One region of the Micromonospora sp. NBC_01655 genome, then DNA from elsewhere that is predicted to be linked to it. Evidence: riboswitches for the same ligand, from Rfam matches in the RefSeq annotation. Region 1 holds a riboswitch; the other holds the start of a gene.
The links. Region 1 has a riboswitch for thiamine pyrophosphate ahead of thiE (thiamine phosphate synthase). Riboswitches for the same ligand answer to the same signal wherever they lie in the genome.
Positions count from the first base shown of each region.

Region 2: linked by a shared signal. The riboswitch ahead of OOK41_RS10020 (ECF transporter S component) and the one ahead of thiE (thiamine phosphate synthase) in region 1 are both predicted to bind thiamine pyrophosphate.

Region 1 is NZ_JAPEQF010000001.1:1,381,940-1,397,258, reverse strand. It holds gene OOK41_RS06690 (thiazole synthase) at 1-422, opposite strand, end outside; gene thiS (sulfur carrier protein ThiS) at 428-628, opposite strand; gene thiO (glycine oxidase ThiO) at 741-1,844, opposite strand; gene thiE (thiamine phosphate synthase) at 1,838-2,464, opposite strand; TPP riboswitch at 2,459-2,568, opposite strand; gene OOK41_RS06670 (ThuA domain-containing protein) at 2,984-8,818, shown strand; gene OOK41_RS06665 (hypothetical protein) at 8,898-9,440, shown strand; gene OOK41_RS06660 (aldo/keto reductase) at 9,543-10,505, opposite strand; gene OOK41_RS06655 (nucleotidyltransferase domain-containing protein) at 10,691-11,488, opposite strand; gene OOK41_RS06650 (ABC-F family ATP-binding cassette domain-containing protein) at 11,485-13,164, opposite strand; gene OOK41_RS06645 (class I SAM-dependent methyltransferase) at 13,206-13,811, opposite strand; gene OOK41_RS06640 (hypothetical protein) at 13,934-14,977, shown strand; gene truA (tRNA pseudouridine(38-40) synthase TruA) at 15,063-15,319, opposite strand, start outside.
Region 2 is NZ_JAPEQF010000001.1:2,084,351-2,099,669, forward strand. It holds gene recO (DNA repair protein RecO) at 1-31, shown strand, start outside; gene OOK41_RS09980 (isoprenyl transferase) at 40-840, shown strand; gene OOK41_RS09985 (hypothetical protein) at 910-1,095, shown strand; gene OOK41_RS09990 (thioredoxin reductase) at 1,266-1,493, shown strand; gene gndA (NADP-dependent phosphogluconate dehydrogenase) at 1,614-3,056, opposite strand; gene OOK41_RS10000 (MTH1187 family thiamine-binding protein) at 3,189-3,485, opposite strand; gene OOK41_RS10005 (hypothetical protein) at 3,861-4,241, shown strand; gene OOK41_RS10010 (energy-coupling factor transporter transmembrane protein EcfT) at 4,443-5,243, opposite strand; gene OOK41_RS10015 (ABC transporter ATP-binding protein) at 5,341-6,771, opposite strand; gene OOK41_RS10020 (ECF transporter S component) at 6,887-7,480, opposite strand; TPP riboswitch at 7,561-7,666, opposite strand; gene OOK41_RS10025 (permease) at 7,977-8,903, shown strand; gene OOK41_RS10030 (TIGR03943 family protein) at 8,900-9,652, shown strand; gene OOK41_RS10035 (alpha/beta fold hydrolase) at 9,682-10,512, shown strand; gene OOK41_RS10040 (aminoglycoside N(3)-acetyltransferase) at 10,509-11,390, shown strand; gene OOK41_RS10045 (sugar isomerase domain-containing protein) at 11,387-12,136, shown strand; gene OOK41_RS10050 (DUF6328 family protein) at 12,251-12,754, shown strand; gene OOK41_RS10055 (acyl-CoA dehydrogenase family protein) at 13,102-15,024, shown strand; gene OOK41_RS10060 (hypothetical protein) at 15,091-15,258, opposite strand; gene OOK41_RS10065 (hypothetical protein) at 15,268-15,319, opposite strand, start outside.

The DNA.
Region 1 (15,319 bases):
AACCCGTCGGCGACCAGCGCCTCGGCGGCGCGCAGCAGCTCCACCCCGTCGGGCAGCAGGGTGCGCTCGTCGCCGATCACCTCCAGCTTCACCCAGTCGGTGCCGAACGCCTCGCGGGCCAGGTGGGCGACCCTGACCGCCTCGCCGGCCGTGTGGCAGCCGGCCGTGTTCGGCAGCAGCTTCACCCCGCACCGCGCCAGCAGGTCGAGCAGCCCGCCGGCGCTGCCGGGGGCGGTGTCGACGCGGCGCAGGGCGAGCGTGACCAGCTCGGTGCCGGAGGCCCGGATCGCCTGCTCCAGCGCGTGCAGGCTGGCCGCGCCGCCGGTGCCGAGGATCAGCCGCGACCCGAACGTCTCGCCGCCCAGCGCGAGGGGCGCCGGCTCGGGGGCGGCCCGGCCGGGGTACGCCGGTGCGACGGGCATCCCGCTCACCCGCCCTGGGCGGCGCTGAGCACCTCGACCCGGTCGCCGTCGCGCAGCGCGGTCGCCGGCCAGCCGGCGCGCGGCACCACCTCGCCGTTGACGGCGACGGCGAGGCCGCCGCGCTGCTCGGTGACCAGGCCGACCAGGTCCGCCACGGTCGCACCGGGGGGCAGCGTCCGCCCGGCGCCGTTCACCGTCAGTTCCATGTCGTGCTCCTCCTCGAAGGCGACCCGGCCGCGGTCGGTCGCGCGGGCCGTGGTCGGTGGGGCCGGGCATGGCCGGTCGCGCCAGGACGTGGCCGGACGCGCCGGGACGTGATCAGCCGTGCCGGCGGTGGCCGGCGAACCGCTCGGGGGTGAAGGGGGCGAGCAGCGGGTCCGCCTCCCCGGTGACGACCAGCTCGGCGACGAGGTCGGCGGTGACCGGGGTGAGCACGATGCCGTGCCGGTGGTGCCCGGTGGCGGCGAGCACCCCGGGCCGGCCGGGCAGCGGCCCGATGATCGGCGCGTTGTCCGGGGTGCCGGGCCGCAGCCCGGCGGACGCCTCCGCAAGGTCGTACTCGGCCAGCTCGGGAACCAGGTCGACGGCGGCGCGCAGCAGCCGCAGCACCGCCCCGGCGGTGACCCCGGTGTCGGCGCGCTCCTCGACGGTCGCGCCGACCACCACCTCACCGCCGTCCCGGGGCACCAGGTAGACGGATTCGCCGTCGGCGTACCCCCGGATCACGTGCCCGAAGCCCGGCGGGCCGCCGCCGGGCGCGCGGAGCCGCAGGATCTGCCCCTTAACCGGCCGGACCGGCAGCCCGGTGAGGGCGGCGGCGCCGCAGCCGGCGGCGACGACGGTCACCCGGGCGTCCAGGTCGGACAGCTCCCGCACCGGGCCGGCGACCAGGGTCGCGCCGGCCCGCTCGGCGGCGGCCCGCAACGCGGCGACCAGCCGCCGGGGGTCGACCTGGTGGTCGCCGGGGGCGACCGCGCCGCCGCGCACCCGCGGGGCGAGCGCCGGCTCGCGGTCGCGCAGCTCCGAGGGGCGCAGCGGGGTGATCGGCAGCCCCAACCCCCGCTGGTACGACCACAACCGCCGCGCCTCGGCCAGGTCGTCGCTGGTCAACCCGACGACAAGGGTGCCCTCGGTGCGGTACCCGAACCCGGTCCCGGCGGCCTCGGCCAGCTCGGCGGCGAACCCGGGCCAGCGGGCGGCGGAGGCGGCGAGCAGCCCGGTCAGCTCGTGCTCGCCGAAGTACGCCTCGGCGACCGGCGACAGCATCCCGGCCGCGACGTGCGACGCGCCCGACCCGGGTGCCGGGTCGTGCACCACGACCCGCAGCCCGCGCGCCGCACACCGCCAGGCGACCGCCAGCCCGACCGGCCCGGCACCCACCACCGCCACGTCGGCGGTCCCCTGGCCGGTGGCCGTCAGCACGTCAGCGCCCCGAGCAGCTCGGCGGTGGCCCGGCCCGGGTCGGCGGCGGCGGAGAGCGCCCCGACCACCGCCACCCCGTACGCCCCGGCGGCGCGCAGCGCCGGGACCGTCGCGGCGGTCACCCCGCCGATGGCGATCACCGGCACGGCCACGGCGGTGGCGACCGCACGCACCCCGGCGGGCCCGATCGGGTCCGGCAGGCCGGTCTTGGTGTCGGTGGCGTGGCACGGGCCGACGCCCAGGTAGCTGGCCCCGGCGGCCACCGCGTCGGCGGCGGTGCCCGGGGACCGGGCGGTCGCGCCGAGCGTCGCGGCCGGGCCGAGGAGCCGGCGGGCCGCCGCCACGGGCAGGTCGTCCGCGCCGACGTGTCCACCGGCCGCGCCGACCGCGAGCGCCACGTGCAGCCGGTCGTTGACCAGGCACGTCGCCCCGTACGGCGCGCACGCGGCGACCACCCGGCGGGCCAGGTCGTACGCCGCGCGGTCGGTGGTGTCGTCGGTGACGCGGACCTGGACGACCAGCTCGGCGCGGGCCACCGCGAGGGCGGCGCGCAGCACGGCGAGCGGGTCCCGGCCCGGCCGGGTGTCGGTGATCAGATGCAGTCGCCCGAGGGACGGCACGGCAACTCTCCTCCCTGCGCCGGCATTACCCGGATCAGGTTCGACGGTCGGGGGCTCTCAGCCCCCCTCTCAGCCCGGTGCACCGGGCTCCCGTGGGTTACTTGCGTGTCACCGTACGACGGATCGGCTGCTCCGCCAAGGGGGTGGACCAGTGGGCTGGACCACGAGCCGCCCGCAGCCCGCCCGGTTTCCCCCTTTCCTCCATCGTCGACGGAAAAGAGAACCGTCGATATCGAATCGTTACACGCCCACGCCTTGCCCGAAACCGATCCAGCGGCGCTAATTTGTTCAACCAATCGACATAATTTCGGCGGGGCCCGGCGTGGCCTCCGTCGACCCGGACGACGCGGGCCCCGGCGTGGCCTCCGTCGGTCCCGACACGGTGCGCGGCCCCGGCGTGGCCCGCACCGGTACGACAGGCAGCCGGCACCGTCGTGGCCGGCACCGATCCGACCGGGGACGGTCTGCGGCGAGCGTCCCCAGGCACACCGCTGTCCAGCACGGACAAAGGAGCATGGAGTGTCCCGATTCCGCCGCCGCCGCTTACCCCGCGGCCCTCTCACCGCCACCCTCCTCACGCTGTCCCTCGTCGCCGGCGGCCTGGTCGCCGGCACCGCCGCCCAGGCCGCCCCGGCGACCTCGGCCCGGCCGGCGCAGGCCGCCCCGGCACCGGCCGCGCAGGCGCGGGCCGCCGCGGCCGACCCGTTCGCGGTGCTGGTCTTCTCCAGGACCGCCGGCTTCCGGCACGACTCCATCCCGGCCGGCCTCGCGGCCATCCAGAAGCTCGGCGCCGACAACGGGTTCACCGTCGACGCCAGCGAGGACGGGGCCGCCTTCACCGACGAGAACCTGGCGAAGTACCGGGCGGTCATCTGGCTGTCGACCACCGGGGACGTCCTCGACGCCGACCAGCAGGCCGCGTTCGAGCGCTACATCCAGGGCGGGGGCGGGTACGTCGGCATCCACGCCGCCTCGGACACCGAGTACAGCTGGTCCTGGTACGGCGACCTGGTCGGCGCGTACTTCGCCAGCCACCCGGCCAACCAGCAGGCCACCGTCAAGGTGGAGGACCACGCGCACCCGTCCACCGCCGCGCTGCCGGGCCGCTGGTCCCGGTTCGACGAGTGGTACAACTTCCGGTCCAACCCGCGCGGCGACGTGCACGTGCTGGCCAGCCTGGACGAGACGAGCTACAGCCCCGGGGCCGGCGCGATGGGCGCCGACCACCCGACCGCCTGGTGCCAGGACTTCGACGGCGGCCGGGCCTGGTACACCGGCGGCGGGCACACCCAGGAGTCGTACGCCGACCCGGAGTTCCTGACCCACCTGCTCGGCGGCATCCGCACCGCGGCCGGCGTCGAACGGGCCGACTGTGGCGCGTCGAAGACGTCGAGCTTCGAGAAGGTCACGCTGGACAGCAACACCAGCAACCCGATGGAGCTGGACGTCGCGCCGGACGGCCGGGTGTTCTACGTCGAGCGCGACGGCCGGGTGCAGATCGTCAAACCGGACAGCGGAAACACGGTCACCGCGCTGCGGCTGGACGTCTTCACCGGCAACGAGGACGGCCTGATCGGGCTCCGCCTCGACCCGGACTTCGCCACCAACAACTGGGTGTACCTGTACTACGCCCCGAACGGCGGCGGCCCGCGCAACCACCTGTCCCGGTTCACCGTCACCGGGGACACCATCGACAAGGCCAGCGAGAAGGTCGTCCTCCAGGTCGCCACCCAGCGCAACACCTGCTGCCACGCCGGCGGCAGCATGACCTTCGACTCCGCCGGCAACCTGTACCTGGCCACCGGCGACAACACCAACCCGTTCGAGTCGGACGCGTTCACCCCGATCGACGAGCGGGCCGGCCGGCAGGACTACGACGCGCAGCGCAGCTCCGGCAACACCAACGACCTGCGCGGCAAGGTGATCCGGATCCACCCCGAGGACGACGGCACGTACACCGTGCCGGCGGGGAACCTGTTCGCGCCGGGCACCGCGAAGACCCGGCCGGAGATCTACGCGATGGGCTTCCGCAACCCGTTCCGGATCGGCGTCGACCCGGCCACCGATACCCTCTACGTCGGCGACTACGGGCCGGACGCCGGCGCGGCGAACCCGAACCGGGGCCCCGAGGGCACGGTCGAGTGGAACATCGTCGACCGGCCGGGCAACTACGGCTGGCCGTACTGCACCGGGGCGAACTACGCGTACAACGACTACCAGTTCCCGTCGGGGCCGAGCGGGGCGAAGTTCGACTGCGCCGCGCCGGTGAACGACTCCCCCAACAACACCGGCCTGACCACCCTGCCCCCGGCCATCGCGGCCACGGTCGACTACGACTACTCCGGCAACCCGCGCTTCCCCGAGATCGGCGGCGGCGGCGCCCCGATGGCCGGCCCGGCCTACCGGTACGACGCCGACAACCCGTCGAAGACCAAGTGGCCGGCCTACTACGACGGCAAGGCGCTGTTCGGCGAGTGGAACCAGTCGAAGATGTACACGATGCAGGTCGGCGCGGACGGCAGGACGCTGGTCGACATCAACCAGTTGCTGACCGGGATGAGCCTGATCCGCCCGATGGACTTCGAGTTCGGGCCGGACGGCGCGCTGTACCTGATCGAGTGGGGCACCGGCTTCGGCGGCAACAACGACGACTCCGGGGTCTACCGGATCGACTACGTCGCCGGTGACCGGGCCCCGATCGTCGAGGCCAGCGCCGACCCGACCTCCGGGCCCGCGCCGCTGACCGTGCGGTTCTCCAGCGCCGGCTCCCGCGACCCGGACGGCGGCGCGCTCACCTACGCCTGGGCGTTCGGCGACGGGCAGACCTCCACCGAGGCCAACCCCACCCACACGTACGCCGAGGCCGGCGACTACACGGCGCAGCTCACCGTCACCAACCCCGCCGGCCGCACCGCCGTGGCGAACGTGCCGGTCACGGTCGGCAACACCGCCCCGACGGTGACCATCGAGTTCCCGCCCAACGGCGGCTTCTTCGACTGGGGCGACCAGGTCCGGTACACGATCAAGGTGACCGACCCGGAGGACGGCACCATCGACTGCGACCGGGTCCGGCTCCAGGTGCTGCTCGGCCACGACGAGCACGCCCACCCGCTGGAGCAGCACACCGGCTGCTCGGGCACCGTGCAGACGTCGCTGGCCTCCGGGCACGGCGCGGAGGCGAACGTCTTCGCGGTCTTCGAGGCGACGTACACCGACGACGGCGGGGTTGGCGGGGCCGGCCCGCTGACCGGCCGGGCCATCGAACAGTTGCAGCCCAAGCGGAAGCAGGCCGAGTACTTCACCGCCACCGGCCGGGCCCCCGGCGGCACCGGCGGCGGCGACCCGGGCGTGCAGAAGGAGGCCACCTCCGACCCGGCCGGCGGCGGCCAGAACATCGGCTTCATCGAGGACGGCGACTGGTGGTCGCTGGCCCCGGCCAGCCTGGCCGGCGTCGACTCGATCCGGTTCCGGGTGGCCTCGGCGACCCAGGGCGGGCGGATCGACGTGCACGCCAGCGCCGTCGACGGACCGCTGGTCGCGTCCGTCGCCGTGCCCGGCACCGGCGGCTGGCAGCAGTTCGTCGACGTGACCGCCCCGGTCACCGGCGCGGGTGCGGGCGCGCTCTACTTCGTCGCCAAGGACCCGGCCGGCGGGGCCGGCTCGGTGTTCAACGTCAACTGGATGGACTTCCTCGGCCGGGGCGTGACGGAGAACGCGCCGCCGCAGGTCACGGCCACGGCGACGCCGGCCACCGGCACCGCGCCGGTCACCGTCTCCTTCGACGGCACGGCCACCGACGCCGAGGGCGACACCCCGCTGACGTACGCCTGGGACTTCGGCGACGGCCAGACGGCGACCACCCTGGACGCCACCCACACGTACACCGTGCCGGGCACCTTCACCGCCACCCTGACGGTGACCGACGCCCGGGGCGCGAAGTCGTACGCGAACGTCCCGGTCCGGGTCGACGCGCCGAACACGTCCTGCTTCGGGGCGCGCTCGGACGACTTCCTCGGCACCAGCCTGGACAAGGCCCGCTGGACCGTGGTCCGGGAGAACCAGCTCTATTCCGTCTCCGGTGGGTCGCTGCGGCTGCCCACCTCCTCCGGCGACCTGTACGGCGCTCGCAACGACGCCACCAACCTGGTCCTCCAGCCCGCCCCGAGTGGCGCCTGGCAGGCCACCACGAAGATCACCCTGCCCACCACGGCCGACTACCAGCAGGCCGGCCTGCTGGTCTACGGCAACGACGACAACTACGCCAAGCTGGACCTGCTGCACGCCGGCACCCGCCGGGTGGAGTTCATCCGGGAGACCGCCGGCTCGCCCCGCAACGAGGCGGCCGACAGCGCCGCCGCCCCGGCCGGCGACAGCGTCTACCTGCGACTGAGCAGCGACGGGACGAACCTGACGGCGGCGTTCTCCGCCGACGGGGCGACCTTCACCCCGGTCGGCCGGGCCGCCGCGCTCGCCGGCATCGACAACCCGCGGGTCGGGTTGTTCGCGGTCAACGGCGGCACGAGCGCCCCGGTGGTGGACGCGGCGTTCGACTGGTTCCAGCTCTCGCCGGACGCCCCGGCCGGGCCGGTCGAGGCGTCCGACGAGTTCACCGGCAGCACCCTGGACAAGTGCCGGTGGAACGCGGTGCTGCGGGAGGATCCGGCCGCGTACCGGGTGACCGGCGGCGCGCTGCGCATCGACGTGCCGGCCGGCGACATCTACGGCGCCGCCAACACCGGGCCGACGAACTTCGTCCTCCAGACCGCGCCCTCGGGTGACTGGACCCTGGAGACGAAGGTCGACGGCAGCCTGCTGGCCGAGCAGTACCAGCAGGCCGGGCTGATCGTCCACGCCGACGACGACAACTACGTCAAGCTCGACTTCATCGTGGACAACCAGGCCGGTCAGCCGGTGACCCGGCGGATCGAGTTCCGCAGCGAGGTCGGCGCGGCCGTGCAGAACCCGCAGCCCCAGGTCAGCGACCTGACCTCGGCGGTGTGGCACCTGCGGCTGGCCCGCACCGGGAACACCTTCACCGCGTCGTACTCGGCCGACGGGCAGGACTGGCTGACGCTGGAGGCGTTGACCAACACCGCCGTCGGGTCCACCCCGAAGGTGGGCCTGTTCACCCTCGGCGCCAACGCGGCCACCCCGAAGACCGCGTCGTTCGAGTACTTCCGGCTCGGCACCGAGGCGGTCGACACGACCGCTCCGGTGACGACGGCCACGGTCTCCGGCACCCCGACCGAGGGCTGGCACACCGGGCCGGTCACGGTCACCCTGGCGGCGGCCGACGAGGCCGGCGGCAGCGGGGTGGCGGGCACCGAGTACCAGCTCGACGGGGCCACCACGTGGACCGCGTACGCCGGGCCGGTGCAGATCACCGGGGACGGCGCGCACGAGCTGCGGTTCCGCTCGACCGACGGGGCCGGCAACGTGGAGGAGACCAGGAAGGTCGCCGTGCGGATCGACGCCACCGCGCCGGTCAGCTCGGCGGCGTTCGCCCCGGCCAACGACGACGGCTGGCACGCCGGCACCGTCCCGGTGGTGCTCGCCTCCACCGACGCCGGTTCCGGGGTCGAGCGGCTGGAGTGGGCGCTCGACGGGGGCGCCTGGACGCCGTACACCGGGCCGGTCGAGGTGACCGGTGACGGCACGCACGAGCTGCTCTACCGGGCCACCGACACCGCCGGCAACGCCGAGACGCTGAAGTCGGCGGTGGTGAAGATCGACGGCAGCAAGCCGACGCTGCTGGTGTCCGGGATCGCCGACGGGCAGCTCTACGGCGACAGCCAGGACGTCCGGATCTCCTGGCAGGCGGTCGACCCGACCTCCGGCATCAAGGCGACGACCGGCGTGCTGGACGGCCGGGCGTACGCCGGCGGCACCCTCCAGGCCCTGTACGAGCTGCCGCTCGGGCTGCACGAGCTGACCGTGACCGCGACCGACAAGGCGGGCAACTCCACCACCTCGACGGTCCGGTTCTTCGTCACCACCTCGTTCCGGGACATGCAGAACCTGCTGGACCGGTTCAAGGCGACCGGGCGGCTCTCGACCAAGGCGCACCGGCAGTTGTCCAACAAGCTGGACGCGGTCCGGGCCTCCGAGGCGGCGGGCAACGACAAGCGGGCGGTGCAGCAGCTGACCGCCTTCCGGGCGTTGGCCGCCGACACCACCCTGGTGACCGAGGCCGACGTCCGGGACGTGCTGGTCCGCGACGCCGACGCCATGATCGTCCGGCTCGGCGGTGCGGCCAGCGGGGCCGGGCTGAAGGCCAACGACGGCAAGCCGGTCAAGGGCGCCGGCCGGCTCGGTGACGATCCCACCCGGATCGCCCCCGGCCGCTCACTCTGAACAACCGGGGTCCGGTCCCGCCGTCCCTGGTGACGGCGGGGCCGGGCCCCACCCGACGATCCGAGCGGAGCACGTACCGATGCGTACCTGGAAGTTCCTCGCCGCCGCGCTCGTCGCGGCGGCCCTGGTGGCGCTGCCGACCGCCCCGGCCGCGGCGCACAGCGGGAAGCTCAAGCTGACGGTGGCCGGGGACGGGGCCGGCGGGGTCACCGTGCAGGCCACGCACGCCGACGGCCACCGGCTGGACCAGCCCGTGCGGCTGACCCTGACCGCCACCGGGGACGGCGGCCGGACGGCCGGGCCGGTGCAACTCGAACCGGCCGGGGAGGGGCAGGGCTTCTACGCCAGCGGCCCGCTGCTCTCGCCCGGCCGCTGGCGGGTGACGGTCAGCGCGCCGGACCCGTACCGGGCCACCGCGAGCGCCACGGTGCAGGCCCGGGCCGCCCAGTCCCCGCCCCCGCCGCCCTCGGCCCGACCCGTCGCCGTGCAGGCCGGACCGGCCGGGCGGACGGAACAGCCGGGGGCCGGGTGGTGGCCGCTCGCGGCCGGCGGGCTCGGCGTCGTCGCGCTGCTGGCGGCGGTGCCGCTGGTACTCGTCCGACGCCGCCGGTCCGCCCCCTGACGAAATGACGCCGCCGGCCGCAGCAGCAGGGCGCGCCCGCCCCGGCGGGTGCGCCCTGCTGCCCGAGCGGGGCGGCCCGGGGGCGGGCCCCGTGCGGCCGGCTCAGAGGATGGCGTCGAGCGTGTCGAGGTCGTCGTCGGTCGGCTGCCAGGTGCCGGCCTCCGCGTTGGCCCGCACCTGCTCGGGCGTGGTGGCTCCGGCGATCACCGAGGTCACCGCCGGCCGGGCGGCCAGGCCGCCGATGGCCACCTGGAGCAGGGACAGCCCCCGCTCGGCGGCGTACGCCTCCAGCGCCTCGATGACGTCCCACCGCGCGCCGGCCAGGCGCTCGGCGTACCTCCCGCCGCCGGCGAGCCGGCTGCCGGCGGGTGCCGCCTCGCCGCGCTTGTACTTGCCGGTGAGCAGCCCGTTGGCCAGCGGGAAGAACGGCAGCATGCCCAGGCCGAACCGCTCGCAGGCTCCGATGACCTCGGCCTCGACGCCCCGCTCCAGCAGGGAGTAGTGGTTCTGCGCGCTGATGAACCGGGCCCGCCCGTTGGACGAGGCGACCCAGTCGGCGTCGGCGATCTGCCAGCCGGCGAAGTTGGAGTTGCCGAGGTAGCGCACCTTACCGGCGCGGACCAGGTCGTCCAGGGCGGCGAGGGTCTCGTCGATCGGGGTGCCCGGGTCCGGCTCGTGCATCTGGTACAGGTCGATGTGGTCGGTGCCGAGCCGGCGCAGCGACGCCTCCACCGCCCGGGCGATGTAGCGGCGGGCGCCCCGGGCGCCGTGGTCGGGGCCGTTGCGTCCCTGCATGTCCATGCCGAACTTGGTGGCCACCACCACGTCGTCCCGGCGGCCCTTGAGCACCTGGCCGAGCAGCTCCTCGGAGCCGCCCGGCTCGGCGCCGTAGATGTCGGCGGTGTCGAAGAGGTTGATGCCGGCGTCGAGGGCGGCGTCGACCACCGCCCGGGTGCCGTCGAGGTCCAGCTTGCGGCCGAAGTTGTTGCAGCCGACGCCGACCACGGACACCACGAGCCCGGAGTCGCCCAGCCGCCGGTAAGTCATCTCAGTCACGAGATCCACCCTATGCCCGCCCCGGCGCGGCCACCGGTCGGACGACCCACGGCGCCAGCGCCGCCCACCCGCGCCGGCAACGGTCGCTCAGCCGGGCGCCGCCGCGAGACGGCGCGCGGTCCGGACGACCGCCGCCGGCACCCGCCCCGGCGGATCAGCCGGACGACCTCGGGCACGACCCGCCCAGTGGCGGATCAGCCGAGCGCCTCCGCGACCAGCCGGCGCGCGTCGGCGACGGTGGCGGCCAGCTCGGCCGGGGTGCGGCCGACCACGCCGAGCAGCCCCTGCGCCCGGCGGGCGAAGTCCACCGGAGCGTCCGGCAGCCGACCGGCCGAGGCGATCATGCCCTTCTCGTTCACCAGCCACCGCCCGGCCCGGCCGTGCAGCGCCTGGACGACCACCCCGACCGCCCGGAACAGGCAGCCGACCACGTAGCCGGCGTCCCCCGCCGCCGCGCCCTTGCCGGCGGCGTCGAGCAGGAACCCGGCCTCCCAACCGCCGGCCAGCAGGGCGGCGGCCAGCGCCGGCGGGTAGCGCCCGGTCTCCGCCCGCAGCGCGGTCAGCTCCCCGGTCGGGTCGCCGAGCACCCGGCACAGCGCCACCTCGCCGGCGTAGGCGTGCGAGTAGAAGCCCAGCGGGTGCCCGGCCTGCACCCCGACGGTGTACCGACCGGCCCGGCAGTCGGCCCAGACCCGGCCCACCCGGTCGAGGTCGCGGTAGATCCAGTCCACCGCCACCCCGCCGACACGCAGCCAGCCGCCGCCGTCCACCCAGGGCCCCCAGCCGCCCGGCCCGGTCAGTTCCACCTCCTCGTCGGCCACCGAGGCGGCGACCGCGCGCAGCGCCGGCACGTCCAGGCCACCCCGGTAGTAGAGGCCCACGTCCCAGTCGGAGTCGGGCCGGTGGTCGCCCCGGGCCCGGCTGCCGCCGAGCGCCACCGCGACCACCCCGTCCACCGCGCAGAGCCGGTCGACCAGCTCGTCGCCGGTCACCTGACGTCCCAGACCGGCTCTGGCGTCTCCACCACCTCGCCGTCGCCCCGGAACAGCACGAACCGGTCGAAGGACCGGGTGAACCAGCGGTCGTGGGTCACCGCGACCACCGTCCCGGCGAACGCGGTCAGGCCCGTCTCCAGCGCCTCCGCGCTGGCCAGGTCCAGGTTGTCGGTGGGCTCGTCGAGCAGCAGCAGCGTCGCCCCGGACAGCTCCAGCAGCAGCACCAGGAAGCGGGCCTGCTGGCCGCCGGAGAGGGTGCCGAACCGCTGGTCGCCCTGCCCGGCCAGCTCGTACCGGCTCAGCGCCGCCATCGCCGCGTGCCGGTCCATCCCGGCCCGGTGCTCGTCGCCGCGCCAGAGGATGTCGACGAGCGTGCGGTCCACCAGCTCGGGGCGGTCGTGGGTCTGCGAGAAGTGGCCGGGGCGGACCCGGGCGCCGAGCCGGACCGTCCCGTCGTGCGCCACCGGGGCGAGCGCGGCGGCCCCGTCGACCGGGCCGTTGGCCGGGTCCGGGTCGGTGCCGCCCCGGGCCAGCAGCCGCAGGAAGTGCGACTTGCCGGTGCCGTTCGCGCCGAGCACCGCGACCCGGTCGCCGTACCAGACCTCCAGGTCGAAGGGGTAGGTCAGGCCGTCCAGCTCAAGCTGCTCGGCGACCACCGCGCGCTTGCCGGTCCGTCCGCCGGTCAGCTTCATCCGGATGTCCTGGTCCTTCGGGGGTACGGGCGGCGGCCCGGCCTCCTCGAACTTACGCAGCCGGGTCTGCGCCGACTGGTACCGGGACGCCATGTCCGAGTTGTACGCGGCCTTCTGCTTGTACATCAGCATCAGCTCGCGCAGCTTCTGGTGCTCCTCGTCCCACCGCTTACGCAGCTCGTCGAGGCGGGCGTGCCGGGCCACCCGGGCCTCGTGCCAGCTCGCGAAGCCGCCCGGGTGCACCCAGGCGCCGCCGCCCTCCACGGCGACCACCCGGTCCGCGGTGCGGGCCAGCAGCTCCCGGTCGTGCGAGACGTAGAGCACCGACTTCGGCGACTCGCGCAGCCGGTCCTCCAGCCACCGCTTGCCGGGCACGTCGAGGAAGTTGTCGGGCTCGTCGAGCAGCAGCACCTCGTCGGGGCCGCGCAGCAGCAGTTCGAGGGCGAAGCGCTTCTGCTGGCCGCCGGAGAGGGTCCGCACCGGACGGTCCCGGGCGGCGTCCCAGGGCAGGTCAAGCACGATGGTGGCGACGGTGTCGAAAAGGACCTCGGCGTCGTACCCGCCGGTCTCGCCCCAGGCGGCGAGCGCGTCCGCGTACGCGAGCTGGGCCTTGCCCGCGGTGGTGCTGAACCTGCCGCGGGTCTCGGCCGCCCGCATGGCCGCCTCGGTCTCGGCGACCCGGCGGCCGGCGTCGCGCAGCGCGGGCGGGGCGAGCGACAGGGCCAGGTCGGCGAGGGTGGAGTCGTCGCCGATCATGCCGATGAACTGGCGCATCACGCCCAGGCCCCCGGAGCGGGAGACGGCACCGGAGCGCACCGGCAGGTCGCCGGCGACCATCCGCAGCAGCGTCGTCTTACCGGCCCCGTTCGGCCCGACCAGGGCGACCTTGGCGCCCTCGCCGACCCGGAACGAGACGTCGGTGAAGAGTTCCCGGCCGTCGGGCAGGATGTGCCCGACCATTGCCACGTCCACGTATCCCACGTCGGCATCCTGCCCGAGCGGGCGGGCCGGGCGACACTCGATTACCGGGTGACCCGCAGCACCCGGAAGCCCCTCTGGCTGGCGTGCCGCTCGACCTGCCAGCCCTGCTCGACCAGCCAGCGGTGCAGGGAGTCGCCGCCGAGGTGGCGGGCGACCACCAGCCAGGCCACGCCGTCCGGAGCGAGCCGGGGCAGCCAACGCAGCAGCAGCTCGTGCAGGCCCTCCTTGCCGATCCGGATGGGCGGGTTGGACCAGAGCTGGGCGAAGGTCACCTCGGCCGGCACCTCGGCCGGGGCGACGACCCGGACCCGGTCGGCGGCGCCGACCCGCTCGGCGTTGGCGGCGGTCAGCGCGCGGGCCCGTTCGTTGACGTCGACCGCCCAGACGGTGGCCGCCGGGGCACTGCCCGCCAGCACGCAGGTGATCGGGCCGAAGCCGCAGCCGAGGTCGAGCAGGGGGCCGGCGACGTCCGGCCCCGGCAGGGCCGCCTTGCGCAGCAGCACCGCCGTGCCCGGGTCGAGGCGGGTGGCGGAGAAGACCCCGCCGGCCGAGGTCAGGGTGTAGTCGCGCCCGGCGACGGTGAACTCGACCTCCCGGGGACGGGCGTCGGTTCCGGGTTCAGCGCTGAAGTAGTGGTCGCCGGTCACGCCCGGCATTCTCGCACCGGCGGGTCGGCGGCCGGCGGCGCGGTCGGCGGCACCGACGACCCGGTACCGCGATATCCCGTTATTACCCCCTAAAGGGACAATAAGCCCCTAGTCTGGGCGGCATGGTGTATCGGTACGAATCCGATGAGGACGCCTTCGCGGAGCGTCCCCGGCCCGGCTCGGAACTGTCGACGATCGGCGACGCCGGTCCCGCCCGTACCGGGCCCTCTCCGTCGCGCTTCCCGACGCCGTCCCTGCCCCGGACCGCCCGCGTCGCGCCGCCCACCCCGCCGGGCCAGGTCCCGCCCCGCAGCGCGCCCCCGGCCCCCCCGCCGCCCGCCCGGACGGCCACCACCACCCCCCAGCCGCTGGACCCGCCCGAGTCCCGGCGGGCCCCGGAACCCGGCCGGGGTGGCGGCCGGCTCTGGCAGGTGCTGATCGGCGGCGCGGCGGTCCTGGTGCTGCTCGCCCTCTGCGGGCTGGCCGGCGCCGCCCTGCTGGCCGAGCGGACCTCGCAACCGCAGGTCACCCCGAGCCTGCCGGCCGCCGCCCCGTCGCCGTCGTCCACCGAACGGCAGGACATCGACTCCCGGGACACCGACCCGGCGCCGCTGACCGCCAAGGAGGTCTTCCCCGGCCGGACGCTGACGATCGGCGACGGCGAGGAGCCCTACCAGGTGCTCAAGACCCAGTCCAGCGCCAGCTGCCCGGCCGCCGCCACCGGCGAGGTGGCCGACCTGCTCGTCCGGCTCGGCTGCAGCCAGGTGGTCCGGGCCACCCTGCGCTCCCCCGGCGAGGAGTACCTGCTCACCGCGGGGCTGTTCAACCTGACCGACCTGGCCACCGCCCAGCGCGTCCGGGACCGCCTGCGGGAGCTGCTCGACGGGCGGGAGGGCCGGTTCCGCGGCATGCCGGCCGGCGACCGCACCGAGGCGCTCACCGACGCGCCGTCCCGGGTCGGCTGGCAGGTACGCGGCCACTACCTCGCGTACTGCCTGGTGGTCCGGGCCGACGGCGAGCCCGTCAAGGCCGGCGACCCGAAGGTCCGCGAGGTCCTGTACGACCTGATCGAACTGCACCTGGACAAGCAGGTGCTGGAGCGCCGCGCGACCGGCGGCTCGACCGGCCAGGCCAAGACCACCCCCGGCCCCGGCCGAACCGACTGACCCGACGGCCCTGCCCTGCCCGGCCCGCGCACCCCGGGCCGGCTGACCGGTGCGGGAAGCCCCGAGCCTTGGGAACCCCGGGCCCTCAGGCCTGCGTGGGGACGCGGAGCCGGCGGGTGAGGTCGGCGCGACGGGCGTACTCGGCCGGATCGTCGGGGTAGCCGACCGCGACCAGCGTCAGCCCGTGCGCCGGCGCCACCGTCACCTCGCTGGACCGGTCCCGCCGGGTCAACAGGCCGCCCGGCCAGTCCACCGGGCGCCGGCCGTCCCCGGCGACCAGCATCGCCCCGACCAGGCTGCGGACCATCGCCTGACAGAACGCGTCGGCCTGGACGGTGGCGA
Region 2 (15,319 bases), 700 kb from region 1:
GCAGGACGTGAGCAGGGAGAGAACCGAGTGATCCGATCGATGAGGGCCGGCCGGCGCGCGCCGGTGCCGCCGACTCCGCACCCGTCGGGCGCCCGGCCCCCGGCGCTGCCCCCCGAGGCGGTGCCCCGGCACGTCGCCGTGGTGATGGACGGCAACGGCCGGTGGGCCAAGGACCGCGGGCTGCCCCGCACCAAGGGCCACGAGGCGGGGGAGTTCAGCCTCTTCGACACCATCGAGGGCGCGATCGAGCTGGGCGTGCCCTACCTCTCGGCGTACGCGTTCTCCACGGAGAACTGGCGGCGCTCGCCCGACGAGGTCCGGTTCCTGATGGGCTTCAACCGGGACGTCATCCGTCGCCGCCGCGACCAGCTCGTCGACCTCGGCGTCCGGGTGGTCTGGTCCGGCCGGGCCGGGCGACTCTGGAAGAGCGTCATCTCCGAGTTGCAGACCGCCGAGGAGATGTCCCGGGGGAACTCGACGCTGACCCTCCAGTTCTGCGTCAACTACGGCGGGCAGGCGGAGATCGCCGACGCCGCCGCCGCGATCGCCCGCGACGTGGCGGCCGGCCGGCTCGACCCGGGCAAGGTCAACGAGAAGTTGATCGCGAAGTACCTCTACCACCCGGAGATCCCGGAGGTGGACCTCTTCCTCCGGCCGTCCGGCGAGGAGCGGATCTCCAACTTCCTGCTCTGGCAGACCGCGTACGCGGAGCTGGTGTTCCTCGACACCCTCTGGCCGGACTTCGACCGCCGCCACCTCTGGTACGCCTGCGAGCTGTACGCCCAGCGGGACCGGCGCTTCGGCGGGGCGCTGCCGAATCCGGTCGCCCCGTCGACCTGAGCCCAGGCTTACCGGCGTGGCCGGCTGGGTATCACCTTCTCAGCAGCGACGACGCGGAGGTGAACCCACATGATTCAGAAGCGGATAGCCCAGTGGGCGGTCATGGCGGTCGCCGTGCCGCTGGCCGCGGCCGGCGCGCGCCGGCTCAGCCACACGCTGGAGGCCCGACGTGGCCCGACCGGCGTGAGTCGGGTGCTCAGCAGGGGCGCCGACCTGCTGCGCCCGCAGAAGGCGAAGCGCCGCCGGTTCTGGTGAGCCGTCCGTCGGCCCCGCCCCGGGGCGGGGCGGGGCCGACGCGTACCTGCGCCGGGGCTGGCGTCCCCCAGGGGCGGCGCTGACGCGTTTCCCGGGATCGCGGCGCTGGGCCGGGCATAGGATCGGCCCCGGGCGCGCCGTGGCGGACGCGCCCGCCACGGGGGTGGGAAATGCGGGATCTCCGGTACGAGATGACAGCCGCGCTGGCCGCGGCGGACCTGGTGGAGGCGTCGCGCCGGGAACAGGTCGCCGACCTGTGCGCCGGAGTCGCCGAGCGGTACTGCGCCGAGCAGGGGCACACCCCGGGCGTCCGGTCCGGCGAGATCGCCGAGCTGGCCACCGGCGACCCGGCCCCGGCCTGGGCCCCGACGCCACCCGACGCCGCCCGGTGGCCCTGAGGAGCCAGCCGGCACCGGCGAGGTGCTGAGGCGGGGCCGCCGCCCGGCGTGGGTCGACCGGGCCGGCCGGGGCGAGCACCCCGGCCGGCCCGGTCGTGCTGGCCGTCAGCGCGGCGCGCGTCACGCCTCCACTTCGGAGCGGTCGCCCGCCCACAGCGTGTGGAACGATCCCGCCCGGTCCACCCGCTGGTAGGTGTGCGCGCCGAAGTTGTCCCGCAGCCCCTGGATCAGCGCGGCGGGCAGTCGCTCCGCGCGCAGCCCGTCGAAGTACGCCAGCGACGAGGAGAACGCCGGAGTCGGCACGCCGGCCCGGGTCGCGTCGATCACCACCCGCCGCCAGCTCGGCACGCCGGCGCTGACCGCCTCGGCGAACCACGGCGCCACCAGCAGCGACGGCAGCTCCGGCTGGGCGTCGTACGCCTCCTTGATCCGGTCCAGGAAGCGGGCCCGGATGATGCAGCCGCCCCGCCAGATCGTCGCGGTGCCGCCCAGGTCGATGTCCCAGTCGTACTCCGCGCTGCCGGCGCGGATGTGGTCGAAGCCCTGCGCGTACGCGACGATCTTGCTGGCCAGCAGCGCGCGCCGCACGTCCTCGACGAAGGCGTCCCGGTCCTCGACCTGCCACTTCTCCCCGGCGTCGCCGAACGCCCGGCGGGCGGCCTCGCGCTGGTCGGCGTGCCCGGACAGCGACCGGGCGAAGGTGGCCTCGGCGATGCCGGTGATCGGGATGCCCAGGTCCAGCGCGCTCTGCACCGTCCAGCGGCCGGTGCCCTTCTGCTCGGCCTGGTCCAGCACGACGTCGACGAACGCCCGCCCGGTCGCCGCGTCGGTGTGCCCCAGCACCTCGGCGGTGATCTCGATGAGGAAGGACTCCAGCTCGCCGGTGTTCCACTCCCGGAAGATGTCCGCGATCTCCGCCGGGCTCGCCGACAGCCCGGCCCGCAACAGGTCGTACGCCTCCGCGATGAGCTGCATGTCGGCGTACTCGATGCCGTTGTGCACCATCTTCACGAAGTGGCCGGCGCCGTCCGGGCCGATGTGCCGGCAGCACGGGGTGCCGTCCACCTGGGCGGCGATCTTCTCGAACATCGGGCCGAGCTTCGCGTACGACTCGGCGGAGCCGCCGGGCATGATGCTCGGCCCGCGCAGCGCGCCCTCCTCGCCGCCGGACACGCCGGTGCCGGAGAAGTGCAGCCCGTGCCCGCGCAGCGCCTCCTCCCGCCGCCGGGTGTCAGCGAAGTGGGCGTTGCCGCAGTCGACGACGATGTCGCCCTCCTCCAGCAGCGGGACCAGCTCGTCGATCACCGCGTCGGTGGGGGCGCCCGCCTTCACCATCACGATCACCGCTCGGGGGCGCTCCAGCGAGGCCACGAAGTCCGCGAGGGACTCCGACGGCACGAAAGTGCCCTCGTCGCCGTGCTCGGCGACCAGGCTGCGGGTACGCTCCGGAGAGCGGTTGTGCACCGCCACCGGGAACCCGTTACGGGCCAGGTTCCGGGCCAGGTTGCGGCCCATCACCGCCAGCCCGGTCACACCGATCTGCGCCGTCGCCTGCTGCGTCATCCGTACCCGCCACCTCTCGCGTCGCCTGTGGTGCTGCGACCGTATCGCGCCCGGCGGGCGGCGGGGCCAGGCGGCGGACGCGGTGTCACGATGTGGTGGCGGCCGGGCCGGCGACGGCCGCGACCGGGCGGGTCAGCCCTCGGCGAGCCTGGCCTCGACGTGCGCGACCTTCGCCGTGAGCGCGTCGGTCACGCCCGGGCGCACGTCCGCCTTGAGCACCACGCTCACCCGGGGCGCCTGCGCGGCCACCACGTCGACCGCTCGCTTGACCACCGCCATCACCTCGTCCCACTCGCCCTCCACAGTGGTGAACATGGCGTCGGTGCGGTTCGGCAGCCCGGACTCCCGAACCACCCGGACCGCCTCGGCGACCAGGTCGCCGCCGGACTCGCCGACGCCGAGCGGGGTGACGGAGAACGCGATCAGCATGTCGACGATCGTGCCAGTAATTCGGGTGCGGCGGGTGGGACGGGCGGCTATCGTCACGTACATGCGTAACTGACGCCCCACTTTGCCGAAGCCGGCCCGCCGCCATCGCCGCGGGTCCGGGTGCTCCGGGCGTCCGCATTCCCCACGCCGCCGTTCCCGTACGGCTCCTGTCGTGGTCGGCCCGCCCGGGCACTCCCCGTTCCCGTCCGCCCCGCCGTCGCCCGACGGCAGCGCGCGCCGCATGGTCGGCGTACCGCGACCCGTCGTGGGCCGTCGCCCCGCAAGCCGCCACGTCGTTGGCGCCCCGCAAGCCGCCATGTCGTCGGCGCCCCGCAGCTCGCGGACGAGCCGACGCCCGCAGTCAGGAGGCCGTGTATGCCTGCCAAGCGCAGTTCCCGCAAGCCCCGTAAGCCGTCCCCGCGACCCTTCCAGGTGGACGTGAACCCGCCCGACCACGACGGCAGCGCCATCCGGGCCAGGGCCATCGCCGCCGCCGGCCCGCCGGCCCTGTCGGTCCCGCCGGTGGCGGGAACGCCGTCGCCGGTGCCGCCGACGGGGGAGGCCCTCCCGGTCCCGCCGGTGGCGGAGGCGTCGTCCCTGGTTCCGCTGGTGGCGGAGGCGTCGTCCCTGGTCCCGCCGGTGGTGGAGGCACCGCCCGCGCCGAAGGCCGGTCCGCCGGCCGGCAAGGACCGGTTCCCCGCCGGCCGCACCCAGCGCGCCGGCCAGGCCCGCCGCTACGCCTTCCGCCGTAGCTGACCGGCCACGATCGACTCCAGGTGCGGCACATCGGGGTCTCCCAGCACTCGGAGACGCCGACATGCCGCACCCGGAGTCGATCTTCGATCCGCGCGGCCCGGTCCGGGCTGGCCAGGGCCGGTGGGAGTCCGGGCGGGCCGGGCCGATCGGGCCCCGATCAGGGCTGGCCAGGTTCCGTCCCGGCACGTTCGGGCCGGCTGGTCAGCCGATCAGGGGACGGAACGCGCCCAGTGCGACGCTGACCGCCAGCGCCGCCCCGGCCAGCACCGCCGCGCCGACGATCAGCGCGCCGTCGGCGGCGGTGAACCGCTGCCGACGGGCGACGGTGCGCGGGGTGCCCGCGTCGAACCCCCGGGCGTCCATCGCCACGGCCAGCCGGGTGCCCCGCCGGATCGCCCCCACCAGCAGCGCGAACGCGGTCGAGACGAACAGTCGCATCCGGGCCAGGGGGTTGCGCCCGGCGTCGACCCCGCGTGCCCGCCGCGCCATGCTGATCATCTGCCACTCCTGGCCCAGCAACGGCACCAGCCGGAACGCCGCCAGCGCGCCGATCGCGAACCGGGCCGGTGCCTTCGCGTTCTGGATCAGCGCGTCGGCCAGGTCGGTCGGGTCGGTGGTGGCGAAGACGATCACGCCGGGCAGCGCCACGGCCAGCATGCGCAGCGCCAGCCCGAGCGCGGTCAGCAGCACCCCGGTGGTGACCAGCACCGGCCCCGCGTCGACCAGCACCCGGCCGGAACGGTCGGCCGCGAACAGGACCAGGGCGACCACGATGCCGACCGCGCTGAGCAGCAACGGCGCGGCCCGCCGGGCGAGCACCCGGTACCGGATGCCGAACAACGGCAGCACGGCCAGCTCGATGCCGAGGGCGATCGCCGGGGCGACCGGGTCGAGGGTGGCGAGCAGGGTGAACGAGAAGACCAACGCCGCCGCGACCTTCGCCACCGGATTGCGCCGGGCCAGCGGCGCGCCGGGCGCCGCCACCGGTTCGATACTGATCACGTGGCCTCCACCACCTCGCCGGCCGCGCCGGTCACGTCGCCCGGCGGTTGGTGGTCCGTACCGGTGGCGCTGTCCGTCGCTTCGTGGTTCGTGTCGGTCACGTCGCCGGCGCCGGCTCGCGGGTCACGGTGATCCGCCGGTCGGCCAGGGCCGCGACGAAGTCCGGGTCGTGGGTGACCGTGACGACGCCGTGCCCGGCGTCGCGCAGCTCGGCGAAGAGGTCGACCAGCTCCAGCCAGGTCCGCCGGTCCTGACCGAAGGTGGGCTCGTCGCAGATCAGCAGCCGGGGCGCGGTGGCCAGGGCGGTCGCCACGCTCAGCCGCCGCGCCTCCCCACCCGAGAGGGTGTACGGGTTCGCGCGGGCCAGCGCCGCCAGGCGCAGCCGCTCCAGCAGCGCGTCCACGGTGGCCCGGACGGCGGTCTCCGGCCGGCCGGTGCGGCGCGGGCCGAGGGCCAGCTCGTCGAAGACCGTGCCGGTGACGAACTGGTGCTCCGGGTCCTGGAAGACCGACCCGATCCGGCTCGCCAGCGCGGGCGCCCGCCACCGGTACGGGGGAGTCCGGGCGTCCCTGCCGGCCAGTTCCCCGGTCGCCGTCACCCGGCCGGACCCGGGCCGGAGCAGGCCGCCCAGCAGCAGTGCCAGGGTGGACTTGCCGGCGCCGTTGGGGCCGAGCACGGCCAGCGCCTCGCCAGCGCGTACCGCGAGGTCGATCGGGGCGAGGCGGGGCGGCAGGGCGACCCGGTCGGCGCTGAGCAGCAGGCTGCCCGGCGCCGCGCCGGCATGCCGGGGCGGTACGGTCCGGCCGGGCACCCAGACCCCCTCGGCGGCGAGCGCGTCGCCGTGGGCGGCGAAGACCGCCTCCGGCGGCCCGTCGGCGCGTACCCCGCCGCCGGGCTCCAGCACCACCACCCGGTCGACCAGCGGCAGCGCCTCGGCGACCCGGTGCTCGACCAGGATCAGCGTGGTGTCGCCGTCCAGCGCGTCGGCCACCGCGCGGCGGACCAGCGCCGCCCCGGCCGGGTCGAGGTTCGCGGTCGGCTCGTCGAGCAGCAGCAGCCCCGGCCGCAGGGCGAGCGTCCCGGCAAGGGCGAGCCGCTGCTGCTCCCCGCCGGAGAGGGCGGCGGTCGGCCGGTCCCGGCCGTACGGGAAGCCGACCCGGCGCAGCGCCTCGTCCACCCGGGGCCAGATCTGGTCGGCCGGTACGCCCCGGTTCTCCAGCCCGAACGCCACGTCGTCGCCGCAGCGGGCCATGACGAGTTGGGTGTCCGGGTCCTGGAAGACGATGCCGACCCGCTCCCGGTCCTTGCGGGGATCCACCCCGTCGACCTCTACGGTGCCCTCCTGCTCGCCCGAGTCCTCGGGCAGGAGCCCGGCCAGCGCGGCCAGCAGCGTGCTCTTGCCCGCCCCCGACGGCCCGAGCAGTAACACCCGCTCGCCGCGCTCCACGCGCAGGTCCACCCCGCGCACCGCCCAGGCCCGCCGCCCGGCATGCCGCCACCCGAACCCCCGCACCAAGACCCCACCCACCCCACCCACCCAAACCCCCTCCCACCCAACCCCACCCCGCCACCAGCCTGGGTGATCAAGAGGTCTGCGTCCGGAGAACCGGGTTCGGCTGACGCAAACCTCTTGACCAACGCGGTCAGACGGGGGCGCGGTAGTCGCGGGCGGCCGGGAAGCGGTCCAGGACGCCCGTGCCGGCCAGGGCGCGGGTGAGGACCCAGGCGCCGGCGCCGGAGATCACCGTGGCGCTGACGATGGTGAGCAGGGCGTACGGGATGCGGTAGCTGGTCAGGTCGTACTCGGCGTTCCAGACGAGGAAGTCGAACAGGGCGGCGCTGAGGCCGGTGAGCGCCCCGGCGAGCAGCGCGGTCGGCAGCCGGAACGAGCGGTACCGGAACGCGGCGAAGGCCAACTCCGCGCCGATGCCCTGGACCATGCCCTGCGGGATCACCGTGCCGGCCCACTGGCTGCCCAGCAGGGCGGACAGGACGGCGGCGACGGTCTCGCAGTACAGGGCCGCGCCCGGCTTGCGGATCACCAGGCCGCCGAGCACGGCCGGCATCAGCCAGACCCCGTAGAGCAGGGTCTGCGCGGGCGGGAAGAACCCGAACGCCCCCTCGGTGGCGCTCCAGACCAGGCCCCAGGCCCAGAAGATGACGCCGAAGGCGACCGCGATCACCGAGGCGACCACGATGTCGATCGTGCGCCAGCGGTGGCTGTCGGTGTGGTTCATGTGATGGCTCCCAGTCCTGAGCGAACCAGGAGAAGACGCACGCCGCGCCCGGTGCCCTGGTGGGACCGGACGGCGGCGCGGCTGGAGGTCGACCGAACTCCCTGCGCTGGCATTACCCAGATCAGGTTCGAGGGTCTGCGGGCGGTGCCCGCACTCTCAGCGCTGTGCGCTCCCCTGTCGGATGTGAAGTTGTCTCGCCGACGCTAACACCTCGGAAGATCGCCGGGCAAAGTGATCTAACCGCAGCTCACCCCCGACGCGGAAACCGTCATCTCGCCGTACTTCATCGACCCGACCCGCTGGGCGCGATAGTGTCGCGCCGCCGAACCGTCGACCATCCAGGGGGCGAGCCGTGACGTCACCGACCGACCGTTCCCCGCCACCCGCCGGCGTCGACGGGCGGGCCCCGGCGGCGGGGCCGGTCGGCGTTGCCGCGCCGGACGTACCGGCGGGGGAGGCGGCGGGCGGGCGGCGCCGCCCGGTCGGCTCGGTCGAGGTGCTGGCCGCGGTGCTGGTGCTGGTGGTGGTGTTCCGCGAGCCGCTGGCCAACGCGCTGGCCGCGCCCCGGGTGCAGACCTGGACCACCGTGTTCGTCTCGGTGCTGGTGCAGGCCGTGCCCTTCCTGGTCTTCGGGGTGCTGCTGTCGGCGGCGATCGCGGTCTTCGTCCCGCGCGCGTTCTGGGCCCGGGCGCTGCCCCGGCACCCGGCCCTGGCGGTGCCGGTGGCCAGCGTCGCCGGCGTGGTGCTGCCGGGCTGCGAGTGCGGCTCCGTGCCGATCGCCGGCTCCCTGATCCGGCGCGGCGTCACCCCGGCGGCGGCCCTGGCCTTCCTGCTCGCCGCCCCGGCGGTCAACCCGGTCGTGCTCACCGCCACCGCGGTCGCCTTCCCGGGCAACCCCGGGATGGTGCTCGCCCGGGCGCTCGCCAGCCTGGCCGTCGCCATGATCATGGGGTGGCTCTGGCTGCGGCTCGGTCGCGCCGACTGGCTCCGGCTACCGCGCCGGCCGGAGCTGGACGGCGTCGGGCGGGGGATGGCCTTCTGGGCCGCCGTGCGGCACGACGTCGTGCACGCCGGGGGGTTCCTGGTCGTCGGCGCGATGGCCGCCGCGACCATCAACGTGCTCGTGCCGGAGCGCTGGTTGCAGACCCTCGCCGACGACCCGGTGCTGTCGGTGCTCGCCCTGGCCGTGCTCGCCGTGCTGCTGTCCATCTGCTCGGAGGCGGACGCCTTCGTCGCGGCGTCGCTGTCGCAGTTCTCCCTCACCTCCCGGCTGGTCTTCCTGGTGGTCGGGCCGATGGTCGACCTCAAGCTGATCTCCATGCAGGCCGGTGTCCTCGGCCGCCGGTTCGCGTTCCGGTTCGCCCCGGCGACCTTCGTCGTCGCCGTCGGGGTGGCCACCCTCGCCGGGGCGGTGCTGTTGTGAACCGGCAGGCGCAGGCGGTCGTCCTGCTGCTGCTCGGCGGGGCGGTGGTCCGGGCCAGCGTCACCGACCTCTACCTGCGCTACGTCAAGGAGGGGCTGCGCCCGTTCCTGATCGCCGCCGGGCTGGTGCTGGTGGCCACCGCCGTGACGACACTGTGGTACGAGCTACGCCCGCCCGCCACCGGGGAGCACGAGCCCGGCGACGGGCCTGGGGAGCACGGCCACGAACCCGGCGACGGGGCCGGGCACCACGAGCCGCGGGTCGGCTGGCTGCTCCTGCTGCCGGTGTTCGGCCTGCTGCTGGTCGCCCCGCCGGCCCTCGGCTCGTACGCGGCGGAACAGGCCGGCACGGCGCTCGCCGCCGAAGCGCAGCCGTCCGACTACCCGCCGCTTCCGCCCGGCGACCCGGCCCCGGTCACGGTGCTCGACTACGCCTCCCGGGCGCTGTTCGACCGGGGCACCTCGATCGGCGACCGCCGGGTCCGGCTCACCGGGTTCATCGTCGCCGGCCCCGACGGGCAGCCGTTGCTGGCCCGGATGGTGCTGTCCTGCTGCGCCGCCGACGGCCGCCCGGTCAAGCTGGGCCTGACCGGCGACGTGCCCCTCGGCCTGCCGAACGACACCTGGGTCGAGGCCACCGGCCGGTACAGCGTCAGGGTCGGCCGGGACCCGGTCAACGACGCCGAGATCCCGTACCTGGCCGTGGAGTCCTGGCGGGAGGTGCCCGCCCCGCGAAACCAGTACGAGTGAGCCCGGCCCCGCTGGGTAGGCTGCCGATCATGCAGGTGGAGGCGCGAGGGCTGACGTTCGAGGCCCGCACCGGCGGGCCAACCGACGGCGAACCGGTGCTGCTGCTGCACGGGTTCCCGCAGCACGGCGGCGAGTGGGACGGGGTGGTGCCGGCGCTGCACGCAGCCGGGCTGCGCACGTACGCGCCGGACCAGCGGGGGTACTCGCCGCTCGCCCGGCCCGGGGCGGTCGAGGCCTACCGGCTCCCCGAACTGGTCGCCGACGCGGCGGCCCTGCTCGACGCGCTGGGCGTCGACGCGGCGCACGTGGTGGGGCACGACTGGGGCGCGATCGTGGCCTGGGGTCTGGCCGCGGGCCGCCCCGACCGGGTGCGCAGCCTCACCGCCGTGTCCGTCCCGCACCCCGCCGCCATGGCGCACGCTCTGGCCACGGACGCCGGGCAGAAGGCCCGCTCGTCGTACATCGCCCTGTTCCGCAAGCCGGGCACGGCGGAGAGGGTGCTGCTGGCGTTGCGGGCCGCCGCCCTGCGCAGGCTGCTCGGCGGGGTCGGCGACGCCGCCCGGGTGGCCCGGTACGCCGACCCGATGCGCGAGCCGGGCGCGCTGAGCGCCGCGCTGAACTGGTACCGGGCGATGTCCCGAGCCGATCTCGCGGCGGTCGGGCCGGTGCCGGTGCCGACCACGTTCGTGTGGAGCAACCGGGACATCGCGATCGGCCGGACCGCCGCCGAGGCGTGCGCCGCCCACGTCACCGGGGACTACCGCCCCGTCGTGCTGCCCGGCGTCTCGCACTGGATCCCCGACGAGGCGCCCGGCCCGCTCGCCGAGGCGATCCTGGCCCGTACGGGCGCCGGGCGATGACCCCCGCCCCGCCCCCGCCCGCCCCGGGCCGGCCGGTGGCCCCGGGTCCGTCGGCCACCTCGGGCGCGCCGGGCGGCGGCGCGGCGGCCCGGCCGCACACCCGCGCGTCGCTCGCCGCGCAGGTGCACGAGCTGGGGGTACGCCCCGGCGGCATCGTGCTGGTGCACGCCGGGCTGCGGGCGCTCGGGTTCGTCTGCGGCGGCCCGCAGACGGTGGCCCTCGCCCTGCGTGACGTGCTCGGCCCCGAGGGCACGCTGGTGGTGCCGACGCACACGCCGGAGAACAGCGACCCGGCCGGGTGGAGCAACCCGCCGGTGCCAATGCACTGGTGGCCGGTGATCCGGGCCGAGACCCCCGGCTTCGACCCGGCGGTCACCCCGAGCCGGTTCATGGGGGCGCTGGCCGAGACGGTCCGGGGCTGGCCGGGGGCCCGGCGCAGCGACCACCCGCACGTCTCGTTCGCCGCGCTCGGGCCCGCCGCCGAGGAGATCGTGGCCGGGCACCCGCTGGCCGACATGCTCGGCCCCGGCTCGCCGCTGGGCCGGCTGTACGACCTGGACGCCGACGTGCTGCTACTCGGCGTCGACCACGGCTGCAACACGTCGCTGCATCTGGCGGAGTACCGGCAGGCCGCCCCGCCGAGGGAACGGGTGGGCGCGGCGGTGCGTACCCCCGGCGGCGGCCAGGACTGGGCATGGTGGGAGGACGTGGCGATCGACTCGGCCGACTTCCCCCGGCTCGGGGCGGATCTGGAGGCCACCGGCGTGGTCCGGATCGGCCCGGTCGGCGACGGGACGGGCAGGTCGATGCGCCAGCGGGCGGCGGTCGACTTCGCGGTGGACTGGCTGGCCCGCAACCGACGGACGGAGGAAGCATGACGGTGAGCGCCGAGGACTATCTGGCGGTGGTGACGGAGACGATCGGCCGGGTGTCGTCCGGCCAGCGGGAGGCGGTGGGTCGGGCGGCCGACCTGGTCGCCGACGCGCTGCGCGCCGACGGGGTGGTTCACGCGTTCGGCACCGGCCACTCCGAGGCCCTCGCCATGGAGATCGCCGGCCGGGCTGGCGGCCTGGTGCCGACCAACCGGATCGCGCTGCGCGACCTCGTGCTGTACGGCGGGGCCCCGGCCGACGTCCTGGGCCCGCTGCTGGAGCGGGACCCCTCGGTGGCCCACCGCCTGTACGAGCTGGCCCCGGTCCGCCCGGCGGATGTCTTCGTGGTCGCCTCCAACTCCGGCGTCAACGGGGCCATCGTGGAATTCGCCGCCCTGGTGAAGGAGCGCGGTCACGGCCTCGTCGCGATCACCTCGGCGCTGCACTCGGCGCGGATGACGTCCCGCCACTCGTCCGGCCGGAAGCTGGCCGACTTCGCCGACGTGGTGCTGGACAACGGCGCCCCGTACGGCGACGCGACCCTGCCGCTGCCCGGCGGGGGCGCGGTCGGCGCGGTCTCCTCCATCACCGCCGCCCTGCTGGCGCAGCAGCTCACGGTCGAGGTGGTGGCCCGGCTGCTCGCGGCGGGGGAGCGGCCCCCGGTCTACCTGTCGGCCAACATCGCCGGCGGCGACGAGCACAACAACGCCCTGGAGGCCCGGTACGCCGGCCGTATCCGTCGGGGGTCCTGACCGCGCCTGGCGGACCGGGTCGTGAGGCGGTTTCGCCGTCCGCCCGACGGGGCAAAGGCGATGCTGCCGGCGGGGTGGACCCCGCCGGCAGTACCGTCGTCCCGGAGGTAGCGCGTGTCGAAGGAAACCGAGAAGCAGCGCTGGCAGCGCAACTTCGCCGACCTGCTCCAGGAGTTGCGGGTCGCGCAGACCGGCGTGCAGATCCTGTTCGCCTTCCTGCTGACCCTGCCGTTCAGCAACGGTTTCACGCGTACCAGCGAGTTCCAGAAGGACGTCTACATCGTCGCGTTGCTGTCGGCGGCCGGCGCCACCGCGATGATCATCTCCCCGGTCGCCTTCCACCGGGCGCTGTTCCGGCAGGGGCGCAAGCCGGAGCTGGTCCGGTTCGCCCACCGGATGGCCAGCGGCGGGCTCGCTTTCATGCTCGTCTCGATGGTCAGCGCGGTTCTGCTGATCACCGACTTCGTGCTGGACCGGGGCATCGCCTTCGTGCTCACCGCGATCACGGCGGTCTGGTTCCTGACCTTCTGGGTGGTCCTGCCGTTCGCCCGCCGGAACTGGGGGGACGACGACATCGACGACGACGATGACGACCCGCAGCCGCTCACTGCCGGCTGACCCCGCCGACCAGCGGTGACGCCGGCCGAAATCCGAGGTGCACGCGACGCTACCCCTGGGTAACAACCAGGGGTAGCGTCGCTCTTGTCGAGCGCGTCGACGCATCCGGACCGAGGTTCGAGGGGGCAGCCGTGACCACGACGCAGAACAGCCGACCCGCGCCCGACCCGCCGGGGGGAGCCGCCGCGGGCGGCCCCACCGGCCGGGTCGCGCCGATCGACGATCCGGCCCCGGCCGTCCCGGGGCCCGCCACCGCCGACGCCACCGAGGCCACCGCCGCCACCGCCGATGCCGCCGAGGCCACCGCCGACGCCGCGGCGGTCGACGCCGCCGGGGGCGCGGGGGCGCTGCCGACGGAGGCCGGTCAGGTGTCCGAGAAGGAGGCCCGGCAGGTCGCCGAGGCGGCCCGCGAGTCCGCCTGGGACCGGCCCAGCTTCGGCAAGGAGTTGTTCCTCGGCCGGTTCCGGCTCGACCTGATCAACCCCTGGCCGCGTACCGACCCGGCCGAGGACGCCCGGGCCGGGGAGTTCCTCGGCCGGCTGCGGGCGTACCTGGAGGCCGAGGTGGACGGGGCGGCGATCGAGCGCGACGCCCGCATCCCCGACGAGGTGTTCCAGGGGCTGGCCCGGCTCGGCGCGTTCGGCATGAAGATCGACCGGTCCCACGGCGGGCTCGGGCTGAGCAACCTGCACTACTGCCGGGCGTTGATGCTGGCCGGCTCGGTCAGCCCGGCGATCGGGGCGCTGCTGTCGGCACACCAGTCGATCGGCGTCCCGCAGCCGCTGAAGATGTTCGGCACCGACGAGCAGAAGCAGCGCTTCCTGCCCCGGCTCGCCGCCGGCGAGGTGTCGGCGTTCCTGCTCACCGAGCCGGACGTCGGCTCCGACCCGGCGCGGCTGGGCACCACGGCCGAGCCGACCGCCGACGGCACCGGGTACCGGCTCAACGGGGTGAAGCTGTGGGCCACCAACGGTACCGTGGCCACCCTGCTGGTGGTGATGGCCCGGGTGCCGGCCGCCGAGGGGCGGCGCGGCGGGATCACCGCCTTCGTCGTCGACGGCGACGCCGAGGGCATCACGGTGGAGCGGCGCAACGAGTTCACCGGCCTGCGCGGCCTGGAGAACAGCCTCACCCGGTTCCACGACGTGTTCGTGCCGAACTCCGACGTCATCGGCGGCGAGGGCAAGGGGCTGAAGATCGCCCTGACCACGCTGAACACCGGGCGGCTCTCGCTGCCGGCGATGTGCGTCGGCGCCGGCAAGTGGTCGCTGAACGTGGCCCGGGACTGGGCCGCCGACCGGGTCCAGTGGGGCCGGCCCGTGGGCGAGCACGAGGCCGTCGCGCAGAAGCTCGCGTTCGTCGCCGCCACCACGTACGGCATGGAGGCCATGCTGGACCTGTGCTGCCTGCTCGCCGACGACGACCGCAACGACATCCGGATCGAGGCGGCCCTGGTCAAGCTGTACGCCAGCGAGATGGCCTGGAAGATCGGCGACGAGCTGATCCAGATCCGCGGCGGGCGCGGCTACGAGACGGCCGACTCCCTGGCCGCCCGGGGCGAGCGCCCGGCCGCGGTCGAGCAGATGCTGCGGGACCTGCGGATCAACCGGATCTTCGAGGGCTCCACCGAGATCATGCACCTGCTCATCGCCCGCGAGGCGGTCGACGCCCACCTCTCCGTCGCCGGGGACATCATCGACCCCGACGCCGGGCTCGGCCGCAAGGCGAAGGCCGGTGCCCGGGCCGGGGCCTTCTACGCGAAGTGGCTGCCCACCCTCGCCGTCGGCCGGGGCCAGTCGCCGCGGGCGTACGCCGAGTTCGGCCCGCTCGCCGGCCACCTGCGCCAGGTCGAGCGGTACAGCCGCAAGCTGGCCCGGTCGACGTTCTACGCGATGTCCCGCTGGCAGGGGAAGATGGAGCGTAAGCAGGCGTTCCTCGGCCGGATTGTGGACATCGGCGCGGAACTGTTCGCGATGTCCGCGGTCTGCGTCCGGGCGTACGCCGAGAAGGACACCCGACCGGAGAACGTCGAGCTGGCCGACCTGTTCTGCCGCCAGGCCCGGCTGCGGGTCGACGCCCTGTTCACCGGCCTGTGGGCGAACACCGACTCCGTCGACGTGGCGGCGGCGAAGCGGATCCTCGCCGGCCGGTACGCCGCCCTGGAGGACGGGGTGCTCACCCCGCCCGCCGACCTGCCCTGGGTGGCCCGGTGGACCCCCGGCCCGTCGACCGCCCGGGACGTCCGCCGTCGTGTCCCCCGCCCCGAGTGACGACCAGGGGCCCCTGTCGTGGGGCGGGGGCCCCGCGCTCCTCGCCGACCCGGGCCGGGCGCGGGCTCAGCGGGCGATGGCCCAGGCCAGCACGGCGGCCAGGATCAGCCCGTTGAGCGCCGCCAGCACCAGGTACGCCGCCGGCGGGATCTTGCGGCCTCGGCGGACGAAGCTGACCAGCACGGCGGCGTAGGCCAGCAGCAGCACGGCGACGACGATCAGGAAGTAGAGCACCGGACCACCCTATCGGCCACCCCGGAGCCCGAGTCGGCGCAGCTCCAGCGCGGCGAGCGCG